4 regions of the Guptibacillus sedimenti genome follow, and region 1 is predicted to be linked to each of the others. Evidence: riboswitches for the same ligand, from Rfam matches in the RefSeq annotation. Region 1 holds a riboswitch; each other region holds the start of a gene.

Region 1 (5,285 bases):
CTCATAAGTATAGAGCGGAGGAAAGACAAACATTAGCTAAAATCAGTACTTCAGGAGAATTTCTAGATCGACGAAAAACAAAGATAAAGATTAGAAGAAAAGGGTATCTTTCTTGACAGATTTCTCATTAATGGTATAATTCTGACATCTTTTAGAGTTTTTGGAGGACTTTTTTCATGCAGCCGATTCTACTTGATTTTCCTAATGAATTTTACACGGATCGTTTACATATACGTTATCCGTTGCCAGGTGATGGCAAAGCAGTGCATAAGTCGATTGATGCCTCGTTAAGCGAACTTAAGCCATATATGCCGTTTGCGCATAATGGTCAGTCAGAAGCCGATGTTGAAGCGAATATTCGAGAATCTCACGCAGCTTTCTTAAAAAGAGAAGACTTACGGCTGCTGCTCTTCCATAAACAATCTGGTATGTTCATTGGCTCTTCTGGTTTGCATCGCATTGACTGGAATGTTCGTAAGTTTGAAATCGGTTACTGGATTGATTCCAACTATAGTGGAGAGGGATATATGACGGAGGCTGTTCAGGGAATTGTTAGATTTGCGATTCGAGAACTTCGTGCGAAAAGAATTGAAATCCGTTGCAATGCGGAAAATTGGAAAAGTCGAAAGGTAGCAGAACGATGTTTCTTTCAGCTTGAGGCAATTTTAAAAAATAATAGTCAATCAGTAGATAGGAGTCAGTTAATCGATACCTATGTTTATGCCATAACGACCGAGTAGAATTTCACCTATGCTAGAGCTAGTGGTGTAATGATGATTTGATCGTTTGGATAATAAAGGAATCAATTAATAAGAAGGAACTAGATTCTGTTATCAAGAAGTAACGATTAACGAGAGATTTTGGCGATGGAGGGGAATAGTGTGATCGAACGAGCGACAATCGAAGAAAGAGATTTTATTTTGTCGAATTCCATTCAATCTGTTAACGAAGGAACGACAAATCCAGGGATCGTAAAAGAAGAGAAAGCACTTGAAATTGTATCTTCCATACTTGATCGAGGTGGTTACCACCTCATTTATCGTGATAAAGGGGAAATTGCTGGTTGGGTACTACTTGGAGAAAACACGGATTACTTTACAGAAAGCAAACATGGTTTCATTTACGATGTATTTGTTTTTCCGAAGTTTCGTGGAAAGGGGTACTCTAAGCGGCTTGTGCAAGCGAGTATTGAAAATTTCAAAGAACAGGGATATGAGGAGATTCGTTTGAATGTGTATTCCTCTAACTTCGCAAAATACATTTATAAAGACATTGGTTTTCGAGAACTTCAAACGATCATGGTTTATAAATAGTTGGCCACGTTCTTTTCATTTATTAAAAGAATGTGAAAAACAACTCATAATCAATCAGCATTCCCCTGGGACTTGCTACACTGTTTTTACAGGAACTTCCCCGGTTCCTGTCCCCCTTAAAATATAAAGTGTGAGCCCCATGCATTTCCCGGCATGGGGCTTTTCCTATGAGTACAAAGAAGGAGAGGGAAAGAATGAACTATATTTTTAAACAAATGAGTGACCAAGATGTAGCGAGAGTCATTTCGTGGGAATACACCGGTGATTACTCATTTTATAATATGGATGAGGATCCTGAAGATTTGTATGAGTTTCGAGAAGAGGCAGCTAATAATCCACATTACTGGAGCGTTTATCGCCAGGACCAGCTTATAGGTTTTTTTAGTTACGTTCTTAAATCAGATAACCAAGTTGAAATCGGACTTGGGATGAGTCCAGGTTTGGTAGGGAATGGTCATGGATATGAGTATTTAAAAGCTGGCATAGAAAAAGCGATTGAATTGTATAGACCATCATCACTCGTTATGTCTGTTGCAGATTTCAATGAGAGGGCAATTAAAGTCTATCAAAGAGCAGGGTTTCAAAAAATTGATTCTTTTGAACAACATACAAATGGAGGGGTTTACCCTTTTATTAAGATGCAGAAAGAACTAGATTAGCAGATGGGAGATCACCCCCTCTAGAAAAGAATTGCAATTTATGGAGGATACCGATAGAATGAATCACAATTACATGTTTTTTTCCTTATCGAGAGAGGCGGAGGGACTGGCCCTTTGATGCCCGGCAACCTGATAAACAAGGTGCTAATTCCAGCAGAGCTTTAGCTCTGGAAGATGAGGGAGAGCTCTGTTAAAGACTGAACTCTTCCTATATTGGAAGAGTTTTTTTGTTACATATGAAAAAATGGAAGGTGTGAAGTCTATGAAGAAAGCGGATCGTATTCGGAAAATGAAAGTACCTAAAGCAAACGAAAAGTATGGAGATCGTCTCCCTCCAGGACAGGTATTAACGGAAAGATTCCCTATTCTCCATGAAGGGGATGTACCAACTTATGATATGACAACGTGGGACTTAAAGGTGTTTGGAAACGTAGCGAGTGAATTCTCTCTTTCCTATGATGAACTGCTTGCATTACCACAGAAAAAGGTGACATGTGACATACACTGTGTTACCCGATGGTCTCGCTTTGATAATACGTTTGAAGGCGTGTTGATGAAGGATTTTATAAAAGAACTCGATATTAAGCCTGAGTCGAATCATGTCATGCTTCATGGAGACCATAATTACACGACAAATATTCACCTTACCGATTTATTAGATGATCATGTTATGCTTGCTCACTCGATCGACGGAGAGCAGTTAACAGCGAAACACGGATGGCCGTTACGTCTAGTCGTTCCACACCTTTATTTTTGGAAAAGTATTAAGTGGATAAGAGGGATTGAATTTATTGAGGCGGACTCACCTGGTTTTTGGGAACAAAATGGTTTTCATAATCATGCTGATCCATTTAAAGAAGAACGTTTTTCAGGTGAGGATTTAGGTATACCTGAAGACGAATGGGAGAAAAAGGATTTCGACTAAATTATTAAAAACCAATGAATACTAGATAATGAGCTTTGCTGTATTTCTACTTTTTTAAAAAATATAATAAACTAAAAAAACAGCAAACCCCGGTGTAAAGGGGGTTTGCTGTTTTTTTTACATCGAATAAAATAGAAATCACAAAAAATATAAAAAAAGAATGATCCAAACTGATCTTCTCTCCGTTAGCTAAGTGTAAATCAAAAATTAAGGGGAGTGGATTTGAAAATGAATACGAACAAGAATATGAAAAAGAAAGTGATTGACTGGAAAAAAGGGCTTCTAATTGTTCCACTTAGTTTTTCGCTTCTAATACCAACTGCAGGAGCATTCGCTGCTGATCACGAGAAGCAAATGGACAAGCCAACAGTTGAAACCCCAGGAGCTGATCTTCGTGCGGATCTTGGTCATTTACTTAGTGAGCATGCTTATCTTGCAGTTGAAACAATGAGGAAAGGTGCTGAAGGATCTGCCGATTTTGAAGCTTCAGCCGGAGCCTTAAGTGAAAATACAGAAGATCTTACAGCTGCGATTACATCTGTTTACGGTGAAGAAGCTGGTGCTGAATTTAATGAAATCTGGAGTAATCATATCGGATTCTTTGTTGATTACGTGAAAGCAACAGGGAATGAAGATGAAGATGCAAAACAAAAAGCACTAGATAGCTTAGATGGCTATAAAGAAGATTTCTCCATGTTCCTTGAAAATGCAACTGGTGAACGTCTAGAAGCCGATACGTTATCCGAAGGACTTCAGGCCCACATTAATCAATTAATAGGCGCATTCGATAGCTATGTAGCTGGAGATTATGAAATGGCTTATGAGAAAGAACGTGAGGCTATTGCACACATGCAAATGGTTGCTAAAGGATTCTCTGGAGCTATTACTGACCAGTTTCCGGATAAATTCGAAAATACAAAAGCCGTAACGCCAGCATCGGATCTTCGTGCAACACTAGGTCACCTTTTATCTGAGCATGCTGGGCTTGCTATGATGACGATGCAAAACGGTATTGACGGATCTGAAGACTTCGATGCTTCTGCTGCTGCATTAAGTGAGAATACGGATGATCTCGCAGCTGCTATTACTTCCGTCTATGGTGAGGAAGCAGGAAATCAATTTAAAGAAATGTGGTCTGGACATATCGGTAACTTTGTTGAGTACGTTCAAGCAACAGGAGCTGAAGATGAAGAAGCAAAAGAAGCAGCGATGAAAGCATTAGAAAACTATCGAGCTGATTTCTCAAGCTTCCTTGAAACAGCTACTGAAGGAAGACTAGAAGCGGGTGCATTATCTGAAGGACTTCAAATGCACGTTACCCAGCTAATTTCTGCTTTTGATAACTATACGATGGAAGATTATGATGCTGCTTATGATTCTGTTCGTGAAGCTTACGCACATATGTATATGCCGGCAAAAGGTTTATCAGGAGCTTTTGTAGATCAATTCCCGGATAAATTCTCTATGGAAGCAATGCCTACAGACATGCCGAAAACAGGTATGGGTGGAACTGCTGAACAGCAAATGCCAATCGAATGGATTGTTGCAGCGATTCTTGCAACAATGGCAGCAACCGGTCTGATTGTTCGTAGAAAGATGCAAAATAGTTAAGGTAAATAAATGATCGGGTAGCCTAACATACCCACTAGAAAAGCAATAGCCATTTGGCTATTGCTTTTCTTCTTGGATCGTAAGATAAACCTAGAAATCTTATTTTAAATGAAGTGGTATTACTAATGTTTAAGGTGTAAGGAGCGTTACAGCATCATGTTTTTGAAAAGGGTATAATAATAGGGGAAAATAGATGATTGATGCGTATATAGCACAATCAAGTTCGTCAAATGTGTCTTTCAGTTGCTAGGATAGTTTATACAAGGGGGAAACGAGATGAAGCGAAAGGTTACATTCATCATTGCAACGCTACTTTTTATTGTTGCATGTGGGAATAGTGAAACCAATGAAACGGGTAACAAAGAGGTATTGTCAAAGGAGTGGGATGAAATCGTTACCTCCTCTAAGGGAACAGAGGTTAATCTCTTTATGTGGGGAGGAGATGAAGGGATTAATCAATACATTGATAAATGGGCTGTCCCACGAATAAAAGAAGAACACAATATTACTCTTAACCGTCAACCGATGAATACTGAAGAATTTATGCAAAAGCTTTTGACAGAGAAAAAAGCGAACAAAAATGAGGGTACGATTGATGTCATATGGATTAATGGCTCAAACTTTAAAAATGCTAAGAATGCAGATTTATTACTAGGTTCTTTCTCAAAGAAATTGCCCCATTTTCAAGAATATATTGGAGCGCAGGACCAAAATGCTAACTATGACCAGGGAACGGAGATTGATGGTTTAGAGGCCCCGTGGGGAAATGTTCAGTTT
Region 2 (5,285 bases), 810 kb from region 1:
CATTAAAGATAAACCAGAGGCAAAAGAAGACCTTGAGAAACTCTTTGTTAATGTGCGCGATGCCGCTTATCATATTATTAATCGTAAGGGAGCGACATACTACGGCATTGCAATGGGGCTTGTAAGGTTAACGCGAGCGATTATTCGAAATGAAAACTCAATCCTTACTGTATCTACGCTCCTTGAAGGTGAGTATGGTTTAGATGATTTGTATATCGGCGTACCTGCGATTGTGAACAACAACGGTATACGTGAGATTATTGAACTTGATCTTGATCAAACTGAGCTAGATCAATTGCACCACTCTGCCAAAACGCTAAAAGAAGCAATGAAGCCAGTATTCCAGCATTAAAAAAAGGTTCTCCGTCAAATGACGGAGAACCTTTTTTTCTTATTCGTCTACCGGTACGACAGCACCATCATATTCTTCTTCAATAAAGCTCTGAATTTCATCAGAATGTAAAACCTCAACTAATGCTTGAATCGCTTCGTTATCTTCATCACCTTTATTGACAGTAATTACGTTCACGTAAGGTGAGTCGGAATCTTCAAGAGCAATGGCATCTTCTTGAGGATTTAGACCCGCATCGATCGCATAGTTTGTGTTGATCATAACCGCATCACCTTCACCTTGCTGGTAGATCTGTGGAAGAAGTGAAGCTTCTACGTCTGTTTTAAAATCAATGTTTTTAGGGTTTTCTGCAATATCTTCTACTGTTGCATCAGAAGCCTTCACGCCTTCTTTTAGTGTGATAAGTCCTTGGGCTTCGAGTAAAGAAAGCATACGTCCATGGTCAGAAACAGAGTTACTCATAATGATCTGAGCACCATCGGGAAGCTCCTCTAAGCTCTTATAATCTTGTGAATAAACACCGATTGGCTCAATGTGAATGCCTCCAGCGTTAACAAAATCATAAGTATCGTTTTCTTCCATTTGCAACTCCATATAAGGAATGGTTTGGAAGTAGTTTGCATCTAATTCACCATTTGCTAGCGTCTTATTCGGTAGAATGTAATCCTGGAACGTTTTAACTTCTAGCTCTACGCCTTTTTCTTCAAGCATCGGCTTTGCTTCTTCAAGAATTTCAGCATGTGGAATGTTTGAAGCACCTACTACGATTTTCTTTGAATCTTCGCCTTCTCCAGATCCTTCACTGTTTCCACTATTGTTGCCACACGCTGCAAGTACTGCAAGAGTAAGGACTGCAAATAGGGATAAAAATTTCTTCATGATATTCTCTCCTTTTTTTATCGTTTATCTATAACTCGCGTTGCTAAATCTCCAGCAATCTGAAGAATCGCAACAATAACCAAAATTAATACGGTCGCAACAAGCGTCACGTCAGGATTGTTTCTTTGGAAGCCTTCAAGATAAGCGAGGTTCCCAAGTCCCCCTGCACCAACCACACCAGCCATTGCGGTGTAGCTTACAAGCGCAATCGCCGTTACGGTAATACCCGAAATGAGGGCTGGCATTGCTTCAGGAAGGAGAACTTTAAATATAATCTCCCCATTCGATGCCCCCATTGACTGAGATGCTTCAATCACACCTTTATCCACTTCCCGAAGAGCAATTTCAACCATTCGCGCATAAAATGGTGCCGCACCTGCAATAAGAGCTGGAAGAGCTGCATTCGCGCCAAGCATCGTTCCAATAATGTAAACAGAAAGCGGAATGAGTAGAATGATTAAAATGATAAACGGGATCGAGCGAAATAAGTTTACGATTCCAGCAATAATGCTATTAACAAACTTGTTCTCCCATATGTTTCCCCTTCCGGTTAGAAACAATAGTAGTCCAAGAAGAATACCGAGAATAAACGTTGCTAGCACGGAAATTGCCGTCATGTAAGCTGTTTGAATAGTCGCTTCCCACATCGATTCCCAGTTCACATTAGGAAATAGTGATTCAACCATTCGTAATCACCTCCGCTTCTACACCTTGCTCACGAACATACTTCAGTGCACTTTCGACGACAGTCGGTTCACCTTTAAGAAAGACAGATAGCTTACCATAAGGGCCATCTTGCGTATGAGAGATTTTTCCTTGAATAATGTTTACTTCAATATCAAACTGACGAATTAACTCTGTTACAAGCGGTGACCCCGTTTTACCTTTGAGGAACGTAAACTGGACGAGTTCACCCTCCTGGCTTGCTGCTAAATGTGCAATCGATTCCTTCATTTCTTCAGGCTCACTTAACTGATTCACGAAATCTTTTGTTATTTCTTCTTGCGGATGATGAAAGACTTCAAGTACTGAACCGTTCTCAACTACTCTACCGTTCTCCATCACTGCCACTCGGTGACAAATTTTACGAATAACGTGCATTTCATGGGTAATCAAGACAATAGTTAAACCAAGTTTCTGGTTAATTTCTGTCAGAAGTTCGAGAATGCTATCCGTTGTTTTAGGATCTAGAGCAGATGTTGCTTCATCACAAAGCAATACCTTAGGGTTATTCGCAAGCGCTCGCGCAATACCAACACGCTGCTTTTGTCCCCCACTTAGCTGTGATGGATAAGCGGCTTCTCGTCCTTCAAGTCCAACAAGCTTAATTAATTCATCGACACGCTTCATTCGTTTCTCTTTGGAAACACCTGATATTTCGAGTGGAAACGCGATGTTATCACGCACTGTTCTTGACCAAAGAATATTAAAGTGCTGGAAGATCATTCCGATTTCCTGTCTTGCCGCACGTAGATCTTTTCCTTTAAGAGAGGATAAATTATTTCCTGCCACCGTGACCGTACCGTCCGTCGGTCTCTCAAGCAGGTTGAGCATCCGAATTAGCGTACTTTTTCCGGCGCCACTGTATCCGATAACTCCGAAGATTTCCCCTTTTTTCACTGAAAGGTTAACATTCTTAACGGCCTCTACCTTTCCAGACTTCGAAAAGAAGGTTTTATTAATGCCTTTAAGCTCAATCACATGTCTCACATCCTTTATGCATTTGCATGTTGTACCAGCTTCCTGAAAAAGGACTTTAGTCCCATGCTTTTATTCTTTACCTTGAAGCACTTAAAAAAAATGATTTTAAAAATGCCCTTCTACTTTGAGTAGAAAGGCATGTTATCAATCAATGTCTTCCTCTCATTTCTCAAAGCAATCGCTTTGCAGGAATTGGCACCTTTTCAAACGAGTCGTTTGACGGTTGCCGGGCTTCATAGGGCCAGTCCCTCCACCTCTCTGAATAAGAGATTATAAAATTAAAATTACTTTACTGTGGTTAAGTGCTAAATTGAATTCTAGCATGGTACTTTATGAGTGTCAATTACTGAGCAAAAAGTCACAATAATCAAACATATTAACTGTTATTAACCAAGAGAAAACCATCAGCTGATTCGCCTGATGGTTTTTGTTCGCTCAGAAAGTTGTTTGTAAAGAGCTAATTTCTCAAGATCAGCATTTCCTCCACTCACAACAGCCCCAATTTTGCTACCTTCCAACCGGCTTGATTTACACAAGACAGCCGCGACAGATGCCGCACCAGCGCCTTCAACAAGTGTCTTATGTCTTTCAAGCATAAAGACGATTGCAGCAGCAATTTCTTCTTCAGAAACAGTCATCATATCGTCAACGAGTTCTTCGATAATTGGATACGTTCGTTTTCCTGCTTCCTTCACAGAGATGCCATCGGCAATCGATTTTACTGATTGAAGAACGAGAGGACCAGTACCTTTAAATCGATTCCATGTCGCAGATGCTTCCGAAGCCTGGATTCCAATGATTTTGACGTGAGGAAAGAACGACTTTATTGCCAGCGCCATTCCTGCTAATAATCCTCCACCTCCAACGGGAACAAGAATCGTATCTAAGTCAGGACATTGTTGCATCATTTCAAGTGCAACGGTTCCTTGTCCTGCCATAACAACAGGGTCGTCAAACGCATGAACAAATGTTGCCCCTTTTTCAACACGCTCTCGATCCGCTCCACTAAACGCTTCGTTATAGGATTCGCCTTCAAGTACAACCTCTGCGCCATAAGATCGGGTCGCTTCAATTTTACTTGTTGGGGTATGAATCGGCATATAAATCTTTGCTTTGATGCCTCGCTCCTTCGCAGATAGCGCTACTCCCTGAGCATGGTTACCTGCTGAAGCGGCAACGATTCCTCGAGCGGCTTCGATTTCCGTTAGTGAGGCAACCTTATTGTAAGCACCGCGTAGTTTAAATGACCCCGTTCGTTGGAGGTTCTCCATCTTTAAGAAGACATCTTTATTTGTAAACCCATTCAGCGTTGTAGATTGCTGAAGCGGTGTACGGTGAACCGCCTCCAGCAAATTCTCCATTGCTTCTACGACATGAACGTTATATTTCTCCTGGTAATTCCCAACGTCATTCACTCTCCTACAAGTTGTTTTTCTTCATACAATTTAATCTTTTCTTCAAGGGACAACGTACGAGATACTTCATCCCAACCATTTAACAGCATTTCTTTCCAATAAGGATCAATTTTGAAAGAAGCATGAATGCTTTCTCCATCACGAACTTCTTGTTTTCGCAGGTCAACTTGAAGCTCGTATCCGTCTTTTGCCTTTTGAAAAAGCTCAGCGATAACTTCTTGATCAAGCGCAACAGGAAGGATACCATTTTTTACACAGTTGTTATAAAAAATGTCAGCAAAACTCGTCGCTATGATGACGCGAAAGCCATAATCAAGCAAAGCCCACGGAGCGTGTTCTCTTGAAGACCCACACCCAAAGTTTTTTCCAGCTACAAGAATAGAGGCATGCTGATATTGCGCTTCATTTAAGCTAAAATCTTCACGAGGCTTTCCATCATCATCAAAACGCCAGTTATAGAAAAGAAATTGACCGAAGCCTTTTCGCTCAATCCTTTTCAAAAACTGCTTTGGAATAATTTGATCGGTATCGACGTTCACTTGTTCAAGGGGATAAACAATCCCTTTGTATTCATTAATCGGTTCCAGGGCGTCTCACTCCTTTTTACATCACAAGTGGTTTTATTTTTCTAGCATCAGTAAATCGTCCTTCAATAGCTGCAGCTGCAGCCATCGCTGGGCTTACAAGGTGTGTTCGGGAACCGTTGCCCTGGCGACCTTCGAAATTTCGATTAGAGGTCGACGCGCAGCGCTCTCCCGGAGGAACAATATCATCATTCATCGCAAGACACATGCTACACCCTGCTTCTCGCCATTCAAACCCAGCTTCTTGAAATACCTTATCTAGCCCTTCCGCTTCAGCAGCGTTCTTGACCGACTTAGAACCAGGTACAACTAGCGCTGTAACACTTTCATGGACTTTTCGCCCCCGAACAATTT
Region 3 (5,285 bases), on a different contig from region 1:
TCTTCAATACTATCATACCCAAATTCCTTTATAGTAGTATCATCTACTTTTGTTAAAAAGTCTTCAACACTATTAAAGCCTTTAGGTACAATTGATCTATTAACAATATTTCCATCCTTATCGTAGTCGTTTTTAATTACCTCATCAATTTCTGATCTAGGTCCGGTTTTAACCGTACCCTTCCCACCATAAACCCGATCAATCTCAGTCTTAATCCGCGATACCGGATCATTTAAAGCATTATAAGGAGCGCCACTTTTAGAAACCGAAGCTGCCCCAGCTCCAGCTAACGCCGGTTGAGCACCCTTCCCTTCAACCTTAACATTCTTCGCTGCATCCGCAACATCGTCAATCGTTTTTGCGGTTGTTCCGATTTTGCCGAGACCTTTATCTCCTATGGCTCCAATTCCTAATGATGTTAGACCGTAAGTAATGAATTCCGTTCGACTTTCGGCGTCGCCGTTCACAAAGTCTCGATCCCAGGCTTCTTTAAATCCTTGCCACATGTATTTCGGTACATCCAACACCTTCTGGACATTGCCTTTTGGATCACCAAAGATGTTCTTATAGAAGTTTATCGTTTCTAAGCTTTTAAATAGTAATTCAGGGAGATCTTCCTCATCGCGATATACAGCAAGGTTCGGTCCGAATGCTTTTTCACCTAATGCGTTAAGATCCTTAAATCCCTCAATCATATCTTCCACTGCATTCCCGCTTCCAACTTGCACACCTTTTACCACATCACCTAAAAAGCTCCGCGCCGTGTTCCGCGCTTCATCAACCTTCTGTTGCGTCTCACCCCACCAGCGATCCACATAGCTTGAGTACCTGACTACACTATGTGACACATCCTGGCGTACCTCGTCTAGATAAGTCGTCGTTTTTGATAAAGGATCGAGGACGACACTTTCATACGTTTGCTTCATCCTACTCTGGATGACCTGTGGGTTCAGGGCATATTGGAGGTACGGAAACATCTCTCCAAATGCGCCATCATATGAAGCCGTCAGTGGATTTTTCCCAAAGAGACGTTCACTCCAGCTTAATGCTTCTCCCGTGATAGGATCATAATTCTGAAACAGCTTGTTTAAACCACTGAATTTTAATGCCATAAGGCCAAACTTTGCCGAAAGCGAGTGATCTTCTTCCGTCATTTTTCTCTCAGTTAATTTCACTGCCGCCTGCAGGTCATGGAGCTTGTCCCGGTATTTGCGCATTTCATATTGTAACTCCGCTTGAAGGGCATCAATTTTACCGGTGTTCGCGCCCGTGATGTTCATTAGAAGAGATTGATAGTTCCATTTAAAATCGCTGATTGCTTCATCTGCTTTTCGCTCGGCATCTTGGATGCCGCTTGCCAGCTGATCTAATTGTTCTGATTTTATCGCTATTCTCGTCACTTCAAGCCCTCCGCTTTCTGAAGAAGTCGGTCGATTTCTTCGTTAATCGCAGAGGTCAGTTCCTCATGAACCGCATACACACTTTGAGTTGCGTGTTCCAGTTCTCCGATAAGGGTTTCATAAGCTTCGCGCGCCTCGCCGTTCCAATTCGACGAGTAAGTCGAATGATGGTGATCAAAGACTCGTTTACTATCATCGATATCAAATCTAGCTTCCCTTACCTTTCCTAGATACGCTTCCAACGCCTCGGCTTCTGCCCGATACTTCATACGCTCTAAATAACGTTTAAATTCTTCTAGTTCGTTTAGCACCGCAACCTCCTTTTCGACCAAACCTCGTTTCACCACAAATGAAGTCTATGTGTACGTCTAGTTAGGTATAGCCGCTGTATTGTCGAGCAAGAAATGCCAGCTCTCATTTCTTCCATTAATTTCTAAACTTAGAATACCCTCTCTTTCCCTTCTTTTCTATGTCTTTCGACGCATTCCACAAAAATAGTCCTTTTCTACCAAGAGAAAAGGACTATTTCTATGAACCTCTTATGCTGTTTAGAGAATCGTCGGGACGGTTCTAACGATTCCATCTCCAAAATAAAAGGAGCATCAATTATACTAATAATTAATACTCCTCTACCTTTTTTCGAAATATCGCATCATAAGAACCGTCCCGGCGATGCGAGAACCGTCCCGGCGAAGCGTAGACTCTTATTCACCTACCATACCGTCATTATCATTATCACGCATATAAGGATATAACCAATGATCACTCATGATCGGCATACTATAACCTGCTGCCTCTGCTTCTTTAATCGTCACTTGCCCATTCCCGTTTGTATCAATACTAGAAATATCACCCTCTGTGTCTGAAGGAGTTGAATCGTCAGGCTCACTCTCAGTTAAGCCGAGCGATGCGTTAACTTCATCAGGGTTCACATTATCAAATGTATCAACGATCTCATTTCCGTTCAACGTATACGTGTACTCATAACTTGAAGGTATCTGCTTTTCTGTATCCGAATAGGTGATAATGGCTTCGAAATCAGTAGCTTCACCTGCGCTACGGATCGCGTCTTCCATATAAGCTTGATCACCATGTCGGTTAAGTGTACTCTCTTGTGGGGTAATGTTATAAGCATTCGATACCCCTCCTAGAGAATCAGCAATAATATGTCCTTCGTCTAACACGTCACTTTCGACGCCCGGAACCTTGGCCTCATCAGAATAGTACCGTCCAGACGATAATACAGGTTCGTTACGATCATCTTGTAGAATGATTTCGTCAGCAACGACACGTATTAATTGTCCGTATTCATTCGTAAATGCCCAATATTCACGGTCACCGTAACCAATATCAACAACGACGTTAGGTTCTCGATGTCCAGACAAATCTCCACCATCCACTTCAATAAGTTCGTATCCTGCGAACTGTTCATCATCTGTTGGGTCTGGTGTTTCCTCTTCTACTGGTTCATCAGCAACCGCAGTGTTCGTTTCTTCTTTTTCACTATTTTCATTTGTTTCAACTGTACCTACTTCTTGTGTATCTGTTTCTGCATTTTTATTGGATGCCTCTTCTAAGTTGGTACAACCAACTATAAAAATGATCGTTAAAAATAAGATGAAATAGTTCATTTTCGTTTTCATATTAGAACGCTCCTATAATAGGGAAATTTCGTAATGTTAAAAAATCAAAAGAAAAAGTAAAACAAGATCCATATTTCTTCTACCACTTTTATTATCCATTACTTTAATAGTTTAATTTTACCACAATAAATAACTTCAAAAGCATTCAGAAAGAATACACGATTCATTTCAAAAAATAGTTTTACAGCTTATGCTTAAAAGCTTCCAAATCTATTCCCCAAACATCCACGATTTCGAATCATCAAAATGAATTGGCAAAATCATCTTCTATTAACATTGACTCATATCATACTTTCAATATAATCCCCATTCCCTCTCACAATCGGAAGCCCCTGCTTCTCGAATGCCTGCCACAAATAACGATCCAGTGCATAAGGTGATGTCTGTTGTAGCAAAAGCAAGTCTTTCTCAGTAAGCAACAGTTCATAAGAACGATTTTCCTTTTTAATCACGACTTCATAGTCAATCAGCTTCATAACGACCACTTCATACGCTGCGTCCCACTCCTTCAGCTGACGCTCCATGACTTCTGCCACGTGTAATAAAAAACTTTCCCCATCATAACTTTTCGCCATGACGCTTCGTGCAAATCGATTAACATTCACAAACTCATCCCCCTTAGTGTTATAAACAAGGTATTCAACAAATAAACATAAAAGGCCCTTCATTGCAAATGAATGCAACAAAGAGCCTCCGCTATCCGTGCGTTATCATTCAAAGCCATGCTTTGCAGGTTGGAGCACCTTACCGCCTGGCAGGTTGCTGTGAAGTCAAAGAGCCCGTACTCTCGTTCACTCTTGATAACCTTATTTAGTTGGTATAAGTATATTTAATAATCCAAGAAGTATCAAAATAAAATACTTAAAAGGCCACGATTTTATTTGCATCTTGAAGTTCGAAATAATTTCTAACCTTATAATAATATCGCGGGCATAAGATTCAAACTCTACACTAGGTTTATACTTTGTAATGACAATCTTTCGTTTCTATATTCGTAGGCTAAATCATGAACTTTATCTATATTTTTATAATAAAACATATCTTCTTCGTCAATGTATAACAGCTTGTAGGCTAATTCCAGAGAATATGGGGCAATTTTCTTGTTTATCATAGAGCCTACTATTACACCACTAACTCCTCCTATTGCCGTCCCTATTCCCGGTGTTATAACTGTTCCAAGTGAAGAACCTGCGATTCCTAGAATAGTATTTACACCAAACCTTGAAAAAAGTATTAAAACCTTTACTGCTGCCAAACGTGCCTTTTCTGTTGTTTTTATACGTCTAAAATCTCTATTCACTAAAGCCAGATCATATAACAATCTCACACCTAAAACGATCTCTGTCGAATATGGGGCTAAAGCAAAAACTTCATCTGGAACATCAATTCCCATGTTTTCTTTCAAAGTTTCTAATCCATCTTTAACACCAATTGTAAACTCGTAATTAGAAACTTCTATCGGTATGAATTGCTCTTCTAATTCAGGTTTTTGATGAAGAATTTTTTCCCTAATCTCGGAGCTTGTGGCATAATAAATGTTTGGGTTCTCTAGCATAGTATTTGTTAGATCGTACGAATTTTCTGAAGTCATCATTTTTACCTGAATAAAAACTTCCTCATTTGTTTTAGAGTTAACACCTTTTATATCCCATAATGGTTGGTTTGCAAGAGGTGATATCGAAAAATCAAAATCTGGATAACGGATGGATAACTCATCTTTAACATGATACTCAAAAAATTTACCTTTAATTGCATTTACCAGACCCAGGACAGAATATTCTCCACTATCCATCGTCTCTATATACTTGTCGTATAAGGACGTTCCACTACTAAACATTTTTGGGTATTGGGAAGCATATGCATCAAATAAATCATCCGGTATATTTCTTGTTTCAAGTATCTGATAGCCTATGATCGATGAGTAAATTGTTGATTGCACTATAACATCTTTATTCTTCAAAGAATCTAGTAAAGAAATCATCTCATGATTTTTTTTATAGCGCTTAGTTAATTCAACTTTTGGAATTTCTTTTAAAGAATTAAGTAAAGAATAAGATTTCATTTTCTCACCTCAAACTACTAGAGCAATTATAGAAATTACTATTGAACTAGTAATACCAATTTTCATAAAGGTATTTTCTCTAATTAACCCTTTTGATTCATCCTTTTTTTGACGAGTCTTTGGAATCGTCCTTAAATTTTCTGTTGATTTTCTTTCACCGTTGTCTTGTGAATTTGAAAC
Region 4 (5,285 bases), on a different contig from region 1:
GCTCCTTGCAAGTAGAGGGTTTTTGACCGTATCAGTTGATGAAAACTTCTTTAACTCCTCATGGTCAGGAGGTCTATCTGGAGATATTAATGGCCGAGCCTGGCTATTATTAAAGCACATTGAAGAAATTGAATCACTATCGACACAACAAGATACCCAATTTTTCAATAAAGTTGATATGGATCACATTGCATTAATTGGTCACTCTCGCGGGGGACAAGCAGCTATCCTTGCCGCAAAATTCAATGAACTTGATCGCTATCCAAACAATGCTAACATGCGTTTTGACTTTAACTACAAGATTGAAACCGTAATTGCACTGGCTCCAACCGATTATCAAACTCTCTCTGATCGTAAAATTGAAGTTGATGATGTAAACTATTTATTGCTTGGTGGTTCTTATGATAGTGACTTATCTGAATTTGAAGGAGATCGCCAATATAACGGTATTCAATTAACAGGTAGCGAAAATGCGATGAAATCGTCTCTTTATATTGATGGTGCTAATCATGGGCAATTTAACACCACCTGGGGAGAAAATGATACGTACTTCCCTTTTACATTATTATTAAATAAACAGCCTTTACTTGAAGGCAATGAGCAGCGTCAGATTGCAAGCACTTACGTATCCGGTTTTCTTGAAGCAACTCTTCATGAAGATGATCGTTATCAGCCAATGTTTGAGGATTATCGATATGCACTTGAGTGGTTACCGAAGACAACTTATATTAGTAAATACGAAGATCCCACTTACCATATTTTAAGTGATTTTGAGGAAGATGTGAACGTGCTAACCGCAACATCCCCTTATATTGATATAGAAGCCAATAGCTTTATTCAGTGGTATGAAGGGGAACTTGAATTTCGTAGAGATAAGGAAAGAGGAACTCACGGTGTGTTTTTGAAATGGGATCAATCCTATTCAAAAAATGCATCTTACTCACTAGATCTCACGAAACCGTTACAGGATCCATATAATTTCAAACCGAATAGCTCACTAACATTTACTGCAGCAAACGTATCGGAAGCAGAAGATCAACAGCCGGTTGATTTTAGGGTAACTTTAAGCTCGGCCAACGGTGAGTCATCCAGCGTATTATTAAGTGATATTATGCCAATGCACGGGGCACTCCCTATTCAGCATACAAAAACAAAATTTTTTGAAGAACGGCGTTACGGTGAACCTACCGAACCCGTACTTCAAACGTTTAACATTCCGATACAACTTTTCAATAAGGAAAACAGACTTCTGAAGCTAGATGAGATTGATTCCATCACGTTTGAGTTTAACGCCTCTCCAAAAGGAAAGATATTTCTTGATCAAATCGGTGTAAACCAACCAAACTAAAAAAGCTTTTCCTCATACTATTGAGGAAAAGCTTTTTTGTGTTACGAAATTTTACATGAAGACTGTCCACGCTTAGCAAGATAACTTTGGTGATATTCGTCAGCACGATAAAATGAAGTGATTGGAACAATTTGAGTGACAACAGGCTTCTTAAAACGCCCGGAACGCTCAAGATTTTCTTTTGCAATTAATGCAATTTCTGCCTGCTCATTCGAATGGAAAAAGATCGCTGAGCGATAGCGGGTTCCAATATCTTCTCCCTGTCTATTTAAAGAAGTTGGGTTATGATTTTCAAAAAACACTTCCACAAGCTCTTCATAAGAAATGAGGGAAGGATCGTATTCAACTTGCACGGATTCTGCATGACCTGTTAACTCAGAATAAACATCTTCATACGTAGGGTTAATTGTTTCACCACCAGTAAACCCTGCTGATGTCGAAATAACGCCGTTTAATTGTTGAAATAGTGCTTCTACACCCCAAAAGCACCCTGCTGCAAATGTTGCTTGCTCCACTTTGACCACTCCGTTTCCAGTTATCGTATTGATTTTTTCAGATCGAACATATATGTTTTCCAGTTCATTTAGTGTTAACATATAAAGCTGTTTTTCACCCTTCTTATAAATTCCTTTTTGAAGAAGGCTTTTAATAAGCTGCTGTTTTCTAGTGTCGTTATCCATTAGTGTATGCAAGATCGTTCACTCCCTCTACTAAAACAATTTTCCAGATGAGAATGCATACAAAAAACCCTCATCTGCCCGAACAGAAGAGGGTTTGGATAATCCGAGCCTCTTCTCATTTTCCGACTTTCGCCGCAGGAATTGGCACGGTTCCGCATGAACAAAATGTTCATTGGTCCGTTGCCGAGGTATCTAAGGGCCAGTCCCTCCACCTCTCTGAATAAGAAGATCCTTTAAATAAAGGATTATTAAGTTAATCTCAATAATAAATGGTATTAAAACAGTTGTCAATAGAAAAGTGCTCAAGCTAGATTACAAAAGAAATAATAAAATATCCTACTGCAGCCGTCCCTGCTGCAATAAGAGCAGGAGTTAGCTTAAATTTAGCATATGTCATTGGGTTTAACTTTAAAATTCTCGCTATTGTATTCGTATTATCACTTAACGGTGAAGAAAAAGCCCCAAATGTCCCACTAGCAAATACGGCTCCAATGACCAGAGGAAGATCGGTTCCGGTTGAATAGCCTAACGAAATACCAAGCGGCATTAAAATTCCCCAAGTTCCCCACGACGAACCAATGAAATACGAAATAAACGCACCTACAAGAAATAAAACAGGCGGGACGAATAACGATGGAATCCAATCAAGATTAGAGGTGACAAATGTCGAAAAACCAAGCGCCTCAGTTGATGACGCTAGCCCCCACACAACCGTTAACAATACGATCACTGGCATCATTTCATTTCCTCCCTCAATAAAGAAAGTCACGAGTTCCTTTAATGAGAAACGCTGGAATAAATAAAAAAGGAATGTAAGTAGTACCGTTGTTAATAGAGCAAATACCATGGCATCAAGCACATCCGCCTCGATGAATGCTTGAAGTAAGGAGGTAAAGCCTTTTTCATACCCACTCCAATACGTAAGAAAAAGAGTTAACAGTATGACTCCTCCAAGCGGCAGTAATAAGTTGAACGGTTTTTGGGGAAGGTCTTTTGCTACGGCTGGATGACAGTCCTCCCACTGATCATCTAGCTCCTTCTCTTGATTCCCTGCATCAGTCGCTTGTTTTTTACTGTGATGAAAAAAACTTAAATAAAAGCCGATTAGAATGATACTGATGGAAAAAAAGTTATACGGAATACTTTGAAGAAAATAGCGATAACCATCACCTTCAATGCCTTCTGCTTTTAAAGAAAGCTGAACAACAGACGACATGTATCCAACAAAAGCAGTCGCAATTGGCATCAATACAATCACTGGAGTTGCAGTCGTCTCGATCACAAATCCAAGTTCCTGAGGAGTGATTTTCACTTTATTGAGGAGAGCTTTCATGATTGGTGCTACTGTTACAATACGAAAGCTCGGAGCGCTAAAGGTTCCAATTGTCGAGATCCAAGTAAGAAACAATGCACCTTTTTTTGTATTGATTTTCGAAGAGGCTAGATGAACAAACCCTTTAATTCCACCTGTATATTTCATTAATCCAATTAACCCGGTAAACATATAGAGAAAAAGAACGATTTTAACGTTATTCTCATCTTTAAGACCACTCATGATAAACTCATAAAACTGCTGTAAACCACTAATTACGCCCGGTTTATAAATAAATGAGGCCGTTAACAGTCCTGCTGTAAGACCTGGAATCACTAGCTTAGTTTTGATCGCAACCACTATCACTACGATAAAAGGAAACACAGATAACCAATCCAATAAGTTCGCCCTCCTTCTGCTCTAGTTTGCACGCTAGAAGGCGACCTATACAAAAACAAAAAAGCCAGAGCCTGGGCCCTGACTATTTCTTACGTAATGCGCTATTGTATTTTAACCTGTTAATAGACGAAGCACCAATCCCAAACATAGCAGTTCGTAATTCAAATTCAATTCGTTTCAATTGTTCTGAGAGCGCTTCTTCAGTGTCATTTACGGCATTTTCAAGTAATGCCCTTCCAAATCCAGAAACATCTGCACCGAGGGCGATTGCTTTCGCTGCGTCCACACCGTTTTTTAGCCCTCCACTTGCAATCATTGGTACATCAGGGTGCTGCTTTCGCACATCAATGATACAATCTGCGGTTGGGTTCCCCCAATCCTCAAAAGCCTTCGCAGCTTGCCTGCGCATCGTTTGATGAGAACGATAGCTTTCAACTTGAATCCACGACGTTCCGCCCGCCCCTGCAACATCGATAAAGCTGGCCCCAGCGCTAATCAGGCGCTGAGCTGTCTTCGCATCAATCCCCATACCAACTTCCTTAATTCCAAGCGGAACAGGAATCGCCTTTGCTACTTCACGAATTTTAACAATTAAATCCTGGAAATCGGTGTCGCCTTCTGGTTGAAACACTTCTTGTAGTGGATTTAAATGAAGCAACAGCGCATCAGCTTGAATTAAATCAATGGCTCGCTTACATTCTTCAATGGTAAAACCGTAATTAAGTTGTACAGCCCCAATATTAGCTAGGACCGGGATAGTTGGTGCATATTTTCTCACATCAAAGGAATATACGGATTTGGATTCTTGAATCGCTGCACGCATCGATCCTACTCCAAGTGCCCAGCCATGTGCTTCAGCAGCTTTGGCAAGACGCTTATTTATTTCCCATGCTCGTTCAGTGCCGCCAGTCATTGAGCTTATAAGAAATGGCGTGTTTAATTTTTTATTTAGAAAAGAAGTAGAGATATCCACTTCATCATAAGCAATCTCAGGTAATGGATTGTGTTTAAAACGATAGCGTTCTAGTCCTGTCGTTAATCCTGCCCCTTCAACTTCTTCTGTAAGACAGATGTCGATATGCTCGTTTTTTCGTTTTTCTGTTTGCTCAAACCCCAAATGTTCCAATGGAATTCCCCCTGCGCTGCTCTTTTTTCAACTGTTTACTTAGCAATGGTTTTAACCTGAGTCGATTGTACCGTTGAATCAGGATAAATGGAAGATTAACAATTAGTGCGTACCCAACCATAACGAACCCAATACTCATTGGATTCCATAAAAAAAACAAAATGGAAGGCGGAATTAGGAACCAGTGGGTCACTTCTGCACGTCTTGTCTCAACAATAAATTTCGTAAGATAGGATGAGCTAAGTGTCTTTAACTCTTTCTTTCGAAAGCCACCTTTAAACACGTCTCCCCCATCAGGAAGTATGGTTTTCCATTTGCGTATTCGTAAGCCTTCATATAAATTCAACTCCTTTTTGTTGCTCTCTAACCCAATTTTTTTTGATTCGTAAAAGGAATCTGGCAAACGAAGGCAAATATAAG

The links. A riboswitch is a leader RNA that binds a small molecule or an ion and turns the genes downstream of it on or off. The one in region 1 is predicted to bind S-adenosylmethionine.
Region 2: linked by a shared signal. The riboswitch ahead of PQ578_RS03945 (methionine ABC transporter ATP-binding protein) and the one ahead of PQ578_RS08045 (sulfite oxidase-like oxidoreductase) in region 1 are both predicted to bind S-adenosylmethionine.
Region 3: linked by a shared signal. The riboswitch ahead of PQ578_RS10360 (hypothetical protein) and the one ahead of PQ578_RS08045 (sulfite oxidase-like oxidoreductase) in region 1 are both predicted to bind S-adenosylmethionine.
Region 4: linked by a shared signal. The riboswitch ahead of msrA (peptide-methionine (S)-S-oxide reductase MsrA) and the one ahead of PQ578_RS08045 (sulfite oxidase-like oxidoreductase) in region 1 are both predicted to bind S-adenosylmethionine.

What each region holds. Positions count from the first base shown of each region.
Region 1 covers NZ_JAQQWV010000001.1:1,620,893-1,626,177, forward strand. The annotation lists gene PQ578_RS08030 (GNAT family N-acetyltransferase) at 177-740, shown strand; gene PQ578_RS08035 (GNAT family N-acetyltransferase) at 882-1,313, shown strand; gene PQ578_RS08040 (GNAT family N-acetyltransferase) at 1,508-1,972, shown strand; SAM riboswitch class I at 2,055-2,153, shown strand; gene PQ578_RS08045 (sulfite oxidase-like oxidoreductase) at 2,235-2,897, shown strand; gene PQ578_RS08050 (copper amine oxidase) at 3,159-4,508, shown strand; gene PQ578_RS08055 (ABC transporter substrate-binding protein) at 4,785-5,285, shown strand, end outside.
Region 2 covers NZ_JAQQWV010000001.1:808,875-814,159, reverse strand. The annotation lists gene PQ578_RS03960 (L-lactate dehydrogenase) at 1-352, shown strand, start outside; gene PQ578_RS03955 (MetQ/NlpA family ABC transporter substrate-binding protein) at 392-1,231, opposite strand; gene PQ578_RS03950 (methionine ABC transporter permease) at 1,249-1,917, opposite strand; gene PQ578_RS03945 (methionine ABC transporter ATP-binding protein) at 1,910-2,932, opposite strand; SAM riboswitch class I at 3,092-3,201, opposite strand; gene ilvA (threonine ammonia-lyase) at 3,337-4,347, opposite strand; gene leuD (3-isopropylmalate dehydratase small subunit) at 4,344-4,934, opposite strand; gene leuC (3-isopropylmalate dehydratase large subunit) at 4,951-5,285, opposite strand, start outside.
Region 3 covers NZ_JAQQWV010000002.1:400,706-405,990, reverse strand. The annotation lists gene PQ578_RS10375 (HNH endonuclease) at 1-1,400, opposite strand, end outside; gene PQ578_RS10370 (hypothetical protein) at 1,397-1,711, opposite strand; gene PQ578_RS10365 (DNA/RNA non-specific endonuclease) at 2,105-3,043, opposite strand; gene PQ578_RS10360 (hypothetical protein) at 3,325-3,648, opposite strand; SAM riboswitch class I at 3,748-3,850, opposite strand; gene PQ578_RS10355 (DUF456 domain-containing protein) at 3,990-5,105, opposite strand; gene PQ578_RS10350 (hypothetical protein) at 5,115-5,285, opposite strand, start outside.
Region 4 covers NZ_JAQQWV010000003.1:405,113-410,397, forward strand. The annotation lists gene PQ578_RS16395 (hypothetical protein) at 1-1,348, shown strand, start outside; gene msrA (peptide-methionine (S)-S-oxide reductase MsrA) at 1,390-2,040, opposite strand; SAM riboswitch class I at 2,141-2,255, opposite strand; gene PQ578_RS16405 (Na+/H+ antiporter NhaC family protein) at 2,336-3,739, opposite strand; gene fni (type 2 isopentenyl-diphosphate Delta-isomerase) at 3,822-4,865, opposite strand; gene PQ578_RS16415 (glycosyl-4,4'-diaponeurosporenoate acyltransferase CrtO family protein) at 4,846-5,285, opposite strand, start outside.